Regions from separate parts of the Rhizobium sp. AB2/73 genome, predicted to be linked through region 3. Evidence: predicted binding sites of a transcription regulator. Region 3 holds the regulator's gene; each other region holds the start of a gene.
What was found. Region 3 encodes LexA, which represses DNA repair genes until DNA is damaged. Its sites were predicted from a motif close to TGTTCNNNNTGTGTTCNG; they were not measured.
Positions count from the first base shown of each region.

Region 1: I8E17_RS01155 (ATP-dependent helicase) is a predicted target of LexA. The motif match lies at 2,128-2,145, and genes of this name have one in related genera.
Region 2: I8E17_RS16785 (metallopeptidase family protein) is a predicted target of LexA. The motif match lies at 2,014-2,031, and genes of this name have one in related genera.

Region 1 covers NZ_CP067071.1:216,197-220,934, forward strand. Annotated here, with positions in the region: gene I8E17_RS01155 (ATP-dependent helicase) at 1-2,053, opposite strand, end outside; gene I8E17_RS01160 (SMP-30/gluconolactonase/LRE family protein) at 2,328-3,203, shown strand; gene secD (protein translocase subunit SecD) at 3,252-4,738, opposite strand, start outside.
Region 2 covers NZ_CP067071.1:3,415,658-3,420,395, forward strand. Annotated here, with positions in the region: gene I8E17_RS16775 (DNA polymerase Y family protein) at 1-970, opposite strand, end outside; gene I8E17_RS16780 (hypothetical protein) at 1,011-1,991, opposite strand; gene I8E17_RS16785 (metallopeptidase family protein) at 2,154-2,591, shown strand; gene I8E17_RS16790 (DUF1737 domain-containing protein) at 2,644-2,850, opposite strand; gene I8E17_RS16795 (CoA ester lyase) at 2,877-3,821, opposite strand; gene I8E17_RS16800 (hypothetical protein) at 3,933-4,169, shown strand; gene leuD (3-isopropylmalate dehydratase small subunit) at 4,360-4,738, shown strand, end outside.
Region 3 covers NZ_CP067071.1:1,387,727-1,392,464, forward strand. Annotated here, with positions in the region: gene gltA (citrate synthase) at 1-96, opposite strand, end outside; gene I8E17_RS07015 (ComEC/Rec2 family competence protein) at 386-2,854, shown strand; gene lexA (transcriptional repressor LexA) at 2,835-3,557, opposite strand; gene I8E17_RS07025 (VOC family protein) at 3,977-4,738, shown strand, end outside.

The DNA.
Region 1 (4,738 bases), 1.2 Mb from region 3:
CCCGCATCCGCGCTCCCACATCGACGCGTACCTCCCGCGCCCGGATAGCGGCCGCGCTTTCAGCCCGTGCCTGCGGCCAGCCGCAGACCTCGAAAAACTGCAGCAAGGTCGCGGGAATGAAACGGGTGCGCGAGGCAAACACATGCTTGTCGCCCTGCGCATGTTGACCGTGCACGAAGAAGCGCTGCGGAATGACAAGATCGAGATTGTCCTTCGCTCTGGTCATCGCGACATAGAGCAGCCGGCGCTCTTCTTCGATCTCCGCGGACGATCCGACGGCGAGATCGGCGGGGATGCAGCCGTCGACGGCGTTCAGGATGAAGACCTTCGTCCATTCCTGACCCTTGGCGGAATGGATGGTCGAGAGTATCAGATAGTCCTCGTCAAGCAGTGGCACGCCGGCCTGATCGCTCGTGGCGTCAGGCGGATCGAGCGTCAGTTCCGTGAGGAAGCGCTCGCGCGAGCCGTAACCCGCGGCGATCTGTTCGAGCTGGACGAGATCCGCCTGGCGGGTCGCGGCATCCTCATGCGCGCGTTCCAGATGTGGCTCGTACCATTGGCGAACGAGGCCGATTTCCGCCGGCCAGCCGGCCTTGCCGCTTTTGACCTCGCGCATCGTCTCGACGAAAGCGGTCCAGTCGTCTCCCGTGCGCGGTGGCGGCGGCAGTTCGGTGAGCGCCGTAATCGGACTTGCCTCTTCGCCGATCTGGTCGAGCACGCGCTGTGCCGTGGAGGGACCGACGCCGGGCAAGAGCTGCATCAGGCGAAAGCCGGCGACCCGATCGCGCGGGTTCTGGGCGAAGCGAAGCGCCGCCAGCATGTCCTTGACATGAGCACTATCGAGGAACTTCAGCCCACCGAATTTGACGAAGGGAATGTTGCGCCGCGTGAGTTCCACTTCCAGCGGGCCGCTATGGCTGGAGGTGCGGAATAGCACTGCCTGTTGCTTCAGCCTTACGCCGCCCTCACGATTTTCCAGTATCTGATCGGCGATGTAGCGCGCCTGATCGGCCTCGTCGCGCACCGTCACCAGCCGCGGCCGTTCCGTGCTTTGCCGCTCGGTGCGCAGGTTCTTGGTGAAGCGCTCCGAGGCGAGATCGATTACAGCGTTGGCGGCAGCAAGGATCGGCTGCGTCGAACGGTAGTTGCGGTCGAGCGTGACGATATCGGCCGAGGGCGTGAAGGCTTTCGGGAAGTCGAGAATGTTGCGCACGGTCGCGGCGCGGAAGGAATAGATCGACTGCGCATCGTCACCGACGACGGTCAGTCCGCGGCCATCGGGCTTGAGAGCCAGCAGAATGGAGGACTGCAGCCGGTTGGTGTCCTGATATTCGTCGACAAGCACATGGTCGAAGCGGCTGCCGATATCCTCGGCGATCAGCGGCTCTTGCAGCATATGCGCCCAATAGAGCAGCAAGTCGTCGTAATCGAGCACGTTCTGCGCCTGTTTCGCCTCGACATAAGAGGCGAAGAGATCACGCAGCTGCTGCTCCCACATGGCGCACCACGGGAAGTAATCCCGCAGCACGCTGTCGAGCGGCGCTTCCGCATTGACGGAGCGCGAATAGATCGCAAGGCATGTCGCCTTGGTCGGGAAGCGGTTCTCCGTCTTCGAGAAGCCGAGATCATGGCGCGCAAGATTCATCAGGTCGGCGCTATCTTCCCGGTCGTGGATCGTGAAGGCCGGATCGATGCCGATCTGCTCGGCATAGTCCCTGAGCAGACGTGCACCGATGCCGTGGAACGTGCCGCTCCATGCCAGCGCGTCGGCGTTAATGCCGGCATTCGCACCCAGCACCTCGCGGCAGATCCGCTCGACGCGGCGGCCCATCTCGGCGGCAGCGCGGCGCGAGAAGGTCATCAACAGGATGCGGCGCGGGTCCGCACCTCTAACGATCAGATGCGCGACGCGATGGGCAAGCGTATTCGTCTTGCCGGAGCCGGCCCCGGCGATGACGAGCAGCGGCCCGGCAATATGGCCGTCACCGCTCGTGCCATGTTCCACCGCCAGCCGTTGCTCCGGGTTCAGCTTTTCCAGATAGGCGGCGGTCATCGACTCTCCTGAGTAACCTCCGGCGGCAGGCGGAGCGCGGCATGCGGCGAATCGCAAGCGCGAAAATATATGGACGTTCTATGGATGTTCCGAATCGCCAAAGCCTGTCAAGATGAACAGGGCCTGCACGCGGATGTGACCTCTGGCACAAGAATCTTATCCGGATTTGCACTCGTCCGGCTCGAAAAGGATCTTCTTCGTGCTTATGTATCATTCCGGCGCAGCATTTTGAGTTTTTGGGGCTTCGTAATGCGTAGAATGAAGGTTTCAAAACATGAACGAAACGATTGCCACCGGGCTGCGTCTGCCTAGCGGCCTCGTGGCTTTGCCGGACGGCCGCCTGGCGGCCGTGGAAATGGATGCCAGCCGCCGCTGTCTGAAACTTTTCGACGCAAGCGGCGTACCGCAGGAACTTTGCCGTGTCGGCGGCCGGCCGATGGGGATTGCGGTCGATGGCGACGGATGTTTCTGGGTAGCCAACGGCCCGGAGAATTCCCTTGTCAGATTATCGGCGCAAGGCCGCGTCCTGCAAGTCATCGAGGGTAGCGCGGATGGTCCGTTTCTGCATCCGAATGCACTCGCTTTCGGACCCGACGGCCTGCTTTACATGACTGATTCCGGCATCCGTCTTGCCAATCTTCTCGAAGGCGGCCACATCCATCCCGATTTCTTCAAGGCGGCTTACAATGGCTGCGTCTATCAGATCGATCCGGCTGAGGGGCGGGTCATCCGTGTCCTCGCAGCCGGTCTGCTCTTTGCGAGCGGCATTGCCTTCGATGCCGATGGATTGCTCTATTATAGTGAAACACTGACTGGAAAAATCTATCGGCAGGTCGTTGGCGGCAGGCAGGAAATGTTTGTCCAGTCGATGACATCGCCCGCCGTGAACGCGCTGCGCGGGCCGGCCGGCCTCGCCTTTGATCGCAGCGGCGTGCTTTACTGCGCCATGTACGGCCTGGGTGAAATTTCCATGGTGGACGCCGAGGGAAAAATGGCCGGTCATATCCGTACGGACGGCGCGCGCCCAGCTAATATTGCCTTTACCGTCGACGGCAAGCATCTGCTCGTCAGCGAGCAGGAAAACGGTGTCGTGGAAAAGATTACGGCGCCGCGTCCGGGCTTGCCTTTGCATATGCCGCCGATTTCGTAGGGCGGTGGAGGACATGCCCGGACGCCGGACATGTCCTCTTTTCATTTATTATGCGGCAGGAATCTGCTTGTTGTCCTTACCGGATTTGCCGTCTGTCGATGCCGCATCATTGGCAATCGGCTTGGCGTGACGGCGGCGCCAATCGCCGAGGAACAGCAGGATCGGTGCTGCGATGAAGACCGACGAGGCACCGGCAACGAGGATGCCGAACACCATCGGGATCGCGAAGCTGGAGACGGCGCTGCCGCCCCAGATTGCCATCGGCACCAGCGCCAGGAAGGCGGTGGCATTGGTGTATAGGCTTCGCGCCAGGGTCTCATTGATCGACTTGTCGATGATATCTCGCAACGGCATCGACTTGTAGAGCCGCATGTTTTCGCGCATGCGGTCATAGACCACGACCTTGTCGTTTACCGAATATCCCACAAGCGTCAGGATCGCGGCGATGGCCGTCAGGTTGAAATCGAGGCCGGTGATCGCGAAGAAGCCGATCGCCTTGGTGACGTCGAGCACCAGCGTCACGATGGCGCCGACCGCGAACGGCCATTCGAAGCGATACCAGATGTAGAACAGCATCGCCAGGCTGGCGATCACGACCGACAGGATGCCGGCCCAGGCAAGCTCGCCCGAAACCTTCGGACCGATGACATCGGTGCCTTCGATGGTCGCGCTCGGGTCGATCTTGACGATTTCGGCTTTGAGCTTGGTCACTGCCGCCGTCTGCGCCTCTTCGCCGCCGTCCTGGCGCTGGGCGCGGACAAGGAGGCTGTTATTGTCGCCGAAGGACTGCAGTGCGATTTCGCCGAGGCCGAGCGTGTTCAGGCCCTCGCGGAACGTCGCCAGATCGGCCGCGTCCTTGGTCTTGACCGACATCTGGATACCGCCGCGGAAGTCGACGCCGTAGTTGAGGCCCGGATGGATGAACAGGACCACCGAGGCGAGCGACAGGATCGCCGAGACGGTGACGCCGAAGAAGCGGGCCTTCATGAACTGGATGTGCTTGTCATAGGGGCTGAAGGGGATCAGCGGCCTGATGTTGATCACCTTCAGCTTGCGGCGACGGGTAATGGCGATCATCACGACACGCACGAAGGCGACGGAGGTGAACATTGAGATGATGAGGCCGAGACCCATGGTCACGGCAAAGCCGCGAACCGGGCCGGAGCCGAAGTAGAACAGGATGGCGGCGGCAATCAGCGCCGTCATGTTGCCGTCGATGATCGTCGAATAAGCCTTCTTGAAGCCGTTATCGATGGCGGCGAAGGCGCCGCGGCCCTTGCGGGTTTCTTCGCGGATGCGCTCGTTGATGAGAACGTTGGCATCAACCGCGAGGCCGATACCAAGGACGACGCCGGCGATGCCGGGCAGCGTCAGCGTGGCGCCGACAAGCGTCAGGGCCGAGAAGGTCAGGACCGTGTGGATGAGCAGGGCAACATTCGCCAGAATCCCCCAGGCGCCATAGAGCACGAAGATGAAGGCGGCAACCAGAACGAAGCCGACCAGGCCGCTATAGATGCCCTTCTGGATCGCGTCGC
Region 2 (4,738 bases), 2.0 Mb from region 3:
CAAAGGCCGCAAGCGAGCCTTCCTGACGATCTCCTCCGACAAAATCGCCTTGCATGGCATTGAAGGGCGCATGCTGAAGCACATTGAGACGGATGATTTCGAAACCGTAGCCCACATCGAGATCGTCATGAATGGCGCCAAAACGCTCCGCGAATAGGCTGGCGATCCGGCTCGGCTCCCGCAGCGGCTGCGACGCGCCGGCTGCGATGCGGAAGACCGCACCATCCACCCTGAACAACAGGAGTTCGAAGGAGCGGCCGCCGACACCGCGGGCTTCCAGCCCCGGCTTCAGGCTTTCGGCAAGCTGGCGGGCAAGCTGGAGAATATCCTCTTCCGCCTGCACCGGCTCGGCCAGCCGTCGCTCGGCCGACAATTGCGCGACCGGGCGGCGCGGCGAAATCGGCTCCTCGACGAGGCCGATGGCCTGATCGAGCCGCAGCAGCAGCTGTGCGCCGAACCGGCGGGCAAGCGGCGCGCGTGGTGCGGCCAGAAGATCGCCCACCTGCTTCAGGCCCATCTTCTGCAAGGCTGCAATAGTCTCCTCGCCAAGCCGAAGACATGCGACCGGCAGCGATGCCAATGCCTCTTCCATGGCCTCCGGAGGAACGATGCGGCTCTCGTCAAAGCGGGCAACGGCCCAGGAGAGGCCTGGCGCCGAGGAAATGGCGCCGCGCACATCGAAGCCCAGCCGGGAAATCCGGATCAGGATATCCTCGAGCAGCGCCTCTTCACCGCCAAAGAGATGGGCGCAGCCGGTAATGTCGAGAAACAGCCCGTCCTTGCCGTCGATCGCCACCAGCGGCGTATAACGGTCGCACCAGTCGGCGATCGCTTCCAGAAGCTTGCGATCCGCCGCCGGATCCTCCTCGGCGACATCGAGATCGGGACAGATCGCCTTCGCCTCGGCCACGCCCTGCCCCCGTTTCAAGCCGATCATTTCAGCCCGTTCGTTGAGCGCGGTCAGCCGCATGGCATTGTTGAGCTTGCCGGCACAGGCGAGCGGCGGCGTTTCAAGCCTGCCTGTCGAACGCCAAGACAGACCCCAGCGCTTGCGCGCGATGCGGTCGGTCGGCAGATGCGGAAAGGTCAGCGCCAGAATGCGCTGCGTGTTCGCCGGGAAAGGCAGGGTGCTGAACATCGGAGACAGGGGCAAAGCGGCGGTCATGGGCATTCCACTCCAAGGTTATGGAAAGAGGCGCCGGGTTTCGGCTCTTTTCCAAGGTCAGACGAAAGGCCGGATGACCGATGCTGCCGCCAAGCACCGATCCGTCCGGCAGGGGCCGCGCCTGCGCCGGCGCGGGTTCGACGGAAAAGCGGAAGAGGGCGCTGCTTGCTTCCTCCTCGCCTCCCTGTCGCAACAGAAACAAGGGCCGCCCCGCCGCCTTGGCCCTCAACGCCAGCCGCCGGCTTTCGGTCAGGCCGAAACGGGCGGGATTGCCGCGTACTTCCAAAATGACGACGGCAAAGGCAGCACTGCCAAGCGCCGCCTCCGCGACCCAGAGCGCATCCTCCAGCTTGCGGGGCGACGCCTGCAGAAAAGCCTGAGGCTCCAGCCCGAAATCGCTGATGCCGATGGCATAGGGCAGGCCAACCTCCATCGTCGCGACCGTATCGCCGATCCACAGAACCGGAGACTTGGCCGCGACCGTGTCCAAAGCTTGCGCATGCAGCCGCGCGGCAAGCGCCAGGGCAAAACCGCTCGCCACACCGGCATCGCGGAGGCCGAGCGAACGGATTTCCGTCAGCGCATCGAGCGGCAAACCCCCTTGCAGCGCCGCATCGAGCTCGTCGACACCGATCGGAAGGAACGATTGTTCACGCGTAGGCTGGATAGGCAGGGATTTCGCAATACCCGCCATCTGCCTCGCCGGCTTGTCTGCCAGCGTTTCATGCGCCGCAGCCGCCAGTGCCGGAATCGGCCTGCCTTCCAGTCGGGCAATGGTTTCACGCAGGGCGAAAAGCGTTTCCCGCGCCACGGCAGCCTCGGCCATGACGTTCACTCCAGATCGATAATGTTCCTGTTATGTTCTTATGGATTCCAGAGCTCGGAGAAAGAGTCAACACCATTTCATGAGAAAATATTCCTCTGCCGCAATCTACACTCGTAAAAGCGGCGTAAAGTCTCTATATGACCAGCCAAGGAAGGAATATTCATGGCTCGCGTCGACCAGAGCGAAGATTGGCGGGATCGCCACTCGCCCTCCATCAGTACATTCGAATCCCTGGCAATGGAGGCTTACAGTCACCTGCCAGACGAATTCCGTTCGCTCACCGGTGATCTCGTCATCCTCATCGAAGATTTCCCGGATGACGAGGTATTCGAGGACATGGCGCTGGAAACGCCCTTCGACCTGCTCGGCCTCTTCGAAGGCCGCGGCATCTCGGAGCGCTTCACCGCCCAGACGGGAGACATGCCCAACAAGATCCGCCTCTATCGCCGGCCGATCATCGATTACTGGGCTGAGAACGAAGAAACCCTCGGCGACATCATCACCCATGTCCTGATCCACGAAATCGGCCACCATTTCGGCCTGAGCGACGAGGATATGGAGCGCATCGAGGCAAGTGCCGAGGAAGCGACGGATCGCTGATATCGGTCCCGGCCGCAAGACGGTCGGGAAGAATGAGAATTTCAGCCGGCGCTTACTGCTCGGAAAGCTTCATATCCGGATCGTAATCCTTGCCGGCTACGTCCTTGACGACGGCCTGGCCGCATTCCATCCGACCGCTCGCAGAATTGAAACCATAGGTCGGTGAACCGTACAACTCCCAGCCCTTGTTCAACGCCGCGCTCACCTTGTGACAGAAGGATGCGTCATCGGGGCCGGTGAGAAAGCGGTAGAGTTTCATCAAGGCATCTTTCTTGTATTTGGCAATCAGACATCGCTACGGGGCGCTGCGGCAACGCCCGAAGAGCGCTGCGCGATTAGGTGAGCTTTATGGACGAGTCTTTCCGCTTGGACAAGATGCAGCCGCTCCACCATCCGTCCGTTGAGGGTCACGACATTGAGAGTGGCGGCATCCGGTGCGGCGAAGGCGGCGATGATGGATTCCGCCTCGGCAACAGCGGCCTTGTCAGGGCCAAAATGCCGGTTGGCGGCTTCGATCTGGCTCGGATGGATCAGCATCTTGCCGGCAAAGCCCATGGCAACCCCCTGGCCGCATTCTGCCGCGAATTCTTCGGTATCCTTGAAATTGTTGAAGACGCTGTCGATGGCCTCGAGGCCGTAAGCGCTGACGGCCAATATCACCTGCATCAGCCAGGGCACGAGATAGGGACGGCCGGGCTGCGGCAGGACGCCCGTTTCCTTCCTGAGATCGTTGAGGCCGACGACGAAACAATCGAGCCGGCTGCCGGCCGTGCGGCCAGCCTCGGCGATCGCGGCCGCATTCAGGATGCCGCGCGGCGTCTCGATCATCGCCCAGATGCGCAAGTCTTCCGGCGCATCGGCTTCCGCAAGCCGGTCACTGACACCAGTCACATCCTGCGGCTCATCCACCTTCGGCAGCAGCACCGCATCCGGCTCCAGCTCCACGACCAGCGCCATGTCCTCGGCACCGAAGTTCGAGGAAAGCGCATTGATGCGGATGATCCGCTCCTTGCCGGGAAGCGGGGAGGCGACAAAGAAGGCCCGCAGATTCTCCCGCGCCTCGGCCTTTTTCTCCGGCGAAACGGAATCCTCGAGATCGAAAATGACGGCGTCGCAATCGAGACTCGAAAGCTTGTCCAGCGCGCGTCGATTGATGGCGGGAACGCTCAAGACCGAGCGGCGCAGACGGGCGGGACGGGAAGGGGGGTTTTGGCTCGCAGATTGGATCATTGTGCCGTTTTGCCGCGCTTTTAATCGGCAGGCAAGTCAACAAAAAGCCATGCTCCTCTTGCAGATGACAGAGATGAAGACCACATTGCTTGGTGTAGAGAGGTCTCGACCATGCAGAATATCCGTTCCCTGTTCATCGCGCTTGCCGGTATCACCGTGTTTGCAGCCATGGCGCTGCTGACCGTTTCGGTCACGCTTGCTGTCGGTGCTATACTGACCGTGCTGATGGCGGCCCGGGCGATTTCGCTGCGCATGAAGCCGGCACCGGTGCGCGCCAAGGCGAAGACGAACGGCCAGCGCGAGATGCGCATCTGGAACGACGGTCGCGGCACGATCATCGATCTCTGAGATTGAAACAGGGCAGGGCGACCTATTGCCGGATCCCTTGATCATGTGTCCAATTCAGGCCACGTGCTGAAGGGCAAAGCGTGCAAACGGCCGCGTTTGAGAGCATTTCCAAGATTCTCCTTCATTTCGGGCCGGATTTGCTCTATTGGCAGGATAATTCGTGCTTAGACGAAAATGAAGGCAGGACCCCATGGACAAGTTCGTGAAGTTGACCGGTGTCGCAGCACCCCTCCCGGTCGTCAATGTCGATACCGACATGATCATCCCGAAGGATTATCTGAAGACCATCAAGCGCACGGGTCTTGGCAAGGGCCTTTTCGCTGAAGCTCGCTACAATGAAGACGGTTCTCCGAACCCGGATTTCGTGCTGAACAAGCCGGCCTATCAGAACGCCAAGATCCTCGTTGCCGGCGACAATTTCGGCTGCGGCTCCTCGCGCGAGCATGCGCCCTGGGCACTGCTCGATTTCGGCATCCGCTGCGTCATCTCGACGAGCTTCGCCGACATCTTCTACAACAACTGCTTCAAGAACGGCATCCTGCCGATCAAGGTTAGCCAGGAAGACCTCG
Region 3 (4,738 bases):
ACCAATATCAATGACACTCGGGCCGATGGTTCCGGTCTTGACCGGCAGGTCCACCGTCTTTTCACCCCAAGTTAGTTTCGCGCTTTGTTCCGTCATGCTGATCCTCCAAGATTTGGCGGGATTGACGCCATAAAAAGCGCCAAAAGGTTAAGCGACTACCGACTAGCTATATGATCCAGAGCCTAATGCCAAGTTATCCTAACGCTGAATTGTGCAATGCAGTATCAACTTTTGGGCACTGCAGAAGCGCCTTTAATTATGTTAGGCGGCGAAACCGGCCCAATTGAGCCTGCTTGCGTCGATTTTGGTTGAATTCACCGCCTGCTGACGGCAAAAATCGCGCGAAAGCTGTAGTTTTGCGTGGGGACGGCGGCGAGTGCCTAATTTGGAGGCATCCGAGCAGCGGAAAGAGGGTGGGGACGTCGCTGCGCTCTCGCAGCCTCGCCCTGTTGTTGCCACGAATACCTTCCCCGCCGAAGTGCCGCGAGGGGAACGGACGCAGGACCAGACGCGGCTGACATCCCGGCTGTTGCGGATATCAAGCCGCATTCGGCTTGGCACCTTCAGATTGATTGAAGAGGAGGCGGCTCATGGTCGCGCGATCCTGCTCGCGCCGATCTATATGGGCCTTGGTGCAATTTTCTGGTTCAAGGCTGGCAGCGATCCGCCTCCACAGGCTGTTCTTGCAGGCCTGTTGGTCTTTACCTGTGGCTTTGCGCTCATGCGGGAGGCAGGCAGGCTGTTTCGCCATCTGCTTTTTGCAGGCATGCTCCTTTGCCTGGGCATGGCGCTGGCGCAATGCGAGAGCTGGCGGGTTTCTACCGTCATGCTCGATTCGGTCGTGACCACGACCGTGACCGGTCAGATCGAACGACGGGAATCCTATGACAATGGACGCTGGCGCTATGTCATTCGTGTCGAGGCAACGGAAAAACCTTCCATTCGCCGCGCGCCGCAGCGGGTTACGATCTTCGTGCGCAAGCAGGCGGAGCCGTTCGATCTCGGTGATCGCATCCAGGGTAGGGCGCGGTTGACGCCGCCGGCCGGACCGGCCTTGCTTGGCCTCAATGATTTCGCCTTCAGTTCCTATTTCAATGGTATCGGTGCGAACGGCTTTGCCTACGGAATGCCGAAATTATTGTCTCCGGCCGGTGATAATGCCGCCGGTTCTCTGATGGATATGGCCGATATCTGGCTCGCCGGCCTGCGCAACAGCATAGGCGACAGGATCAGGCAAACCTTGCCGGGAGATACCGGCGCCTTTGCAGCGGCGCTTGTCACCGATGAGCGACGTGCGATCTCGAAGGATACGACCGAAGCCCTGCGAATTGCCGGCCTGACCCACATCATTGCAATTTCCGGCCTCAACATGGCGCTATCGGCCGGCATCTTCTATGTCGGTCTGCGATATCTGTTCAGCCTGTTTCCCGGTGTCGCGCAGGCTTGGCCGACCAAGAAGTTCGCAGCCCTCGGCGCGCTTCTCACTGTTACGGCCTATTATCTCATCTCCGGCTTCGGCGTGTCTGCCGAGCGTGCCTTCATCATGATGGCGATCATGCTTGTGGCCGTGCTTTTCGATCGGCCATCGATCAGTCTGCGCAACGTCGCACTTTCTGCCATTGTCATTCTTGTACTGTCGCCGTCGCAAGTGCTCGGCCCGAGCTTCCAGATGTCTTATGCCGCAACGCTGGCGCTGGTGTCGGGCTATTCGCTCTGGAAACGGCGGCGGCATCGTGAAAACATCCTGCCGCGCCTCCGTGTACTAAGTCCGCTATTGTTCGTCACGCGTTTCTTCGCAGGCGTGACGTCGACTTCGTTCATCGGTGGCGCATCGACCGCTATCTTCTCGATCGAGCATTTTCACCGATTGGCGACATATGGGCTTGCTGCCAATCTCGCCGCTATGCCCATCGTCTCCTTCATCGTCATGCCATTCGGCATGGCGGCGATGCTGCTCATGCCGCTCGGTCTCGACGGGCCTTTCTGGAAAGTCACCGGAGAGGGACTGGAACTCGTTATCATGATCGCAAGAACCGTAGCCGGTTGGGGAGGCGATATTACCTTCGGTCGCCAGCCGGCCTGGCTGATGCCGACATTCATTATCGGCTTCCTGATCATGAGCATATTGCGGACCCGGCTTCGCCATCTGGGCCTGCTATTATCGCTCTTGTCCATGGGCTTGGCGGCATTCGGACCTGGCGTACCGAAACCCGACCTGATGATCTCCGAAGATGGCGTCCTGGTCGCGTTGCGCCAGGACGATATACTCGCGACCAATCGCGAGAGACCGCAGGCCTTCATTTTCGAACAATGGCAAAAGGCACTGGTCGCGGCGGACCATCAGCCTCCGACTATGCTCCCGGCTGACAGCCGACTTCCACAAATCGGTAAGGCAGATCGTTATAAGCGATTGAACAGTGAAGAACAGAAGGCGGTCCGCGTCGCAATGGAGGAGGCCTTGGACCGTACCATGCAGGGCAGTTTCGCCTGCCAGAAAGGAGCATGGTGCGCGGCCATGCTTGAAAACGGCGCGATATTGGTCACTATCGAAAACGCGGCCTACCTGCCCGCGGCTTGCGACACGGGGAACATTATCGTGACGCCAATCCGGCTACGGCTCGACCATTGCCGTTCCGGAGCGATGCTCATAACCGGTGCGACATTGCGCAAAACCGGCTCCATCGAAATGGCGCTTACCGCAGACAAGCCCATTATCTCAGCCGCATTCGAGGATCCGCAGCGTCCGTGGACCAGGCATCGAACCTATGATTGGCGCACCGGCAAATTCGACGCGCCAATTGCGCCAGCGTCACCCGCCGTCGACAATTCACCGGTCAGTGATAGCGACGAATAAGGCCAACGAGCTTGCCTTGAACTTTGACGCGGTCCGGTCCGAAGATGCGGGTTTCATAGGCCGGGTTTGCGGCTTCCAGCGCGATGGAGGCACCCTTGCGGCGGAAGCGCTTCAGCGTCGCTTCTTCGTCGTCGACGAGTGCAACGACGATATCGCCGGGATTAGCCGTCGTCGAATTGCGGATGATGACCGTGTCGCCGTCGAAAATTCCGGCATCGATCATCGAATCCCCTCGAACTTCAAGCGCATAATGTTCGCCGGATCCGAGCATGTCGGCGGGAACGGTAATATCGTGCGTATTGTTCTGGATGGCTGAGATCGGAACGCCGGCAGCGATGCGGCCCATCACCGGCACCGATGCCGAGCTATTGTGATCGTCATTTGCCACCTTCGACGGAGCGGGCGGGGCAACGGGCTGCGGCTTGCCGAGGCTGCCCTCGATAACGCTCGGTGAAAAGCCGCGGCGCTGCTGCAGGCTCGAATTATAGGCGTCGGGAAGCTTGATGACTTCGAGCGCTCTGGCCCGGTTCGGCAGCCGACGGATGAAGCCCCGCTCCTCCAGCGCCGTGATCAGGCGATGGATGCCGGATTTCGATGCCAGATCCAATGCATCCTTCATCTCGTCGAAGGATGGCGGAACACCGGATTCCTTCATGCGTTCATGAATGAAGAGAAGCAGTTCCTGCTGCTTGCGCGTCAACATCGTCTTGGAACCCCAGAATCAAGAAAAGCTGCGAAACAAATCCAGAACGGACACTATATGTTCCATATGTGTTCCGCAAGTGCTTAAATTTCGGTAAAGCCTTGTGAGGTCAGTTAAATAATTGCCATTTGCGAATGGATCGGCTCGGAACATCGGCGCGCTATATCTCCGTTAACCTGCAGAAAAATAAGAGAAATGCCGTTCTACTCGCTTCCAGGACTTTGTTGTTCAGCCCGTGCGCCGAGCATTTGGATGAACAGGCCGCGCGGCTGCATGAGCCGGCCATGGGAGAGAATCGGCAATCACGTTTGCGAGATTGCCTTCGATCCATGTCGTGTGCTCCGGGTGTTCCATGCTTCCATCTTGAATTGCGCGGGGGATGGGCGCAAATCTGCTGCCACAAGCAAACGGGAGAAGCCATGATTTCGTCTCCGCATCCGCTGGATCACCTCGTGCTGCCAACCGTCGACATCGCTTTGGCGCGCGAGCGCCTCGGCAAGCTCGGTTTTACGGTGGCTCCGGATGCGCGCCATCCCTTTGGCACACAGAATGCCTGCGTCTTTCTTGCCGATAAAACCTATTTAGAGCCTCTGGGCGTGGCATCGACGGAGCAGTGCGAGAAGAGCATCTTGGATGGCAACGTTTTCGTTGCTCGTGACCAGGCTTATCGCTTCCGGGTCGGCGAAAATGGCTTTTCGACCGTGGTATTCGGTACGGATGATGCGGTGGCGGATGACAAGCGCTTCAAAGAGGCGGCGATTTCTGCGGGACAGATGCTGGATTTCTCCCGTCCCATGAAGATGCCGGACGGCACCGAAACCACAGCCGGCTTTCGTCTTGCCTTTGCCGCTGATCTGCGTGCGCCGGATTTTCTCGCCTTCTGCTGTCAACGCATCAATCCCCTTCCGGCTGACAGAAGCGTGCTGGAGCGCCATGAAAACGGGGTGACCGGCATCGCGCGCGTGGCGCTTTCCGCGCCGCAGCCATCAGCCTATCGCCGCTTCTTTGAAGACGTTGTCGGCAACCCACAAATAACGGAGCATTCCTTCGGTTTGACCGTCAAGGCAGCTAACGCCGATCTCGAGATTTTGACGCCGGAAGGCATGGAGGCCTTCTATGACCTGCCTGTTTCTGCTGACGATCCGGGACTCAGGGCACGTGCAATCCTTTTCAAGACGCGC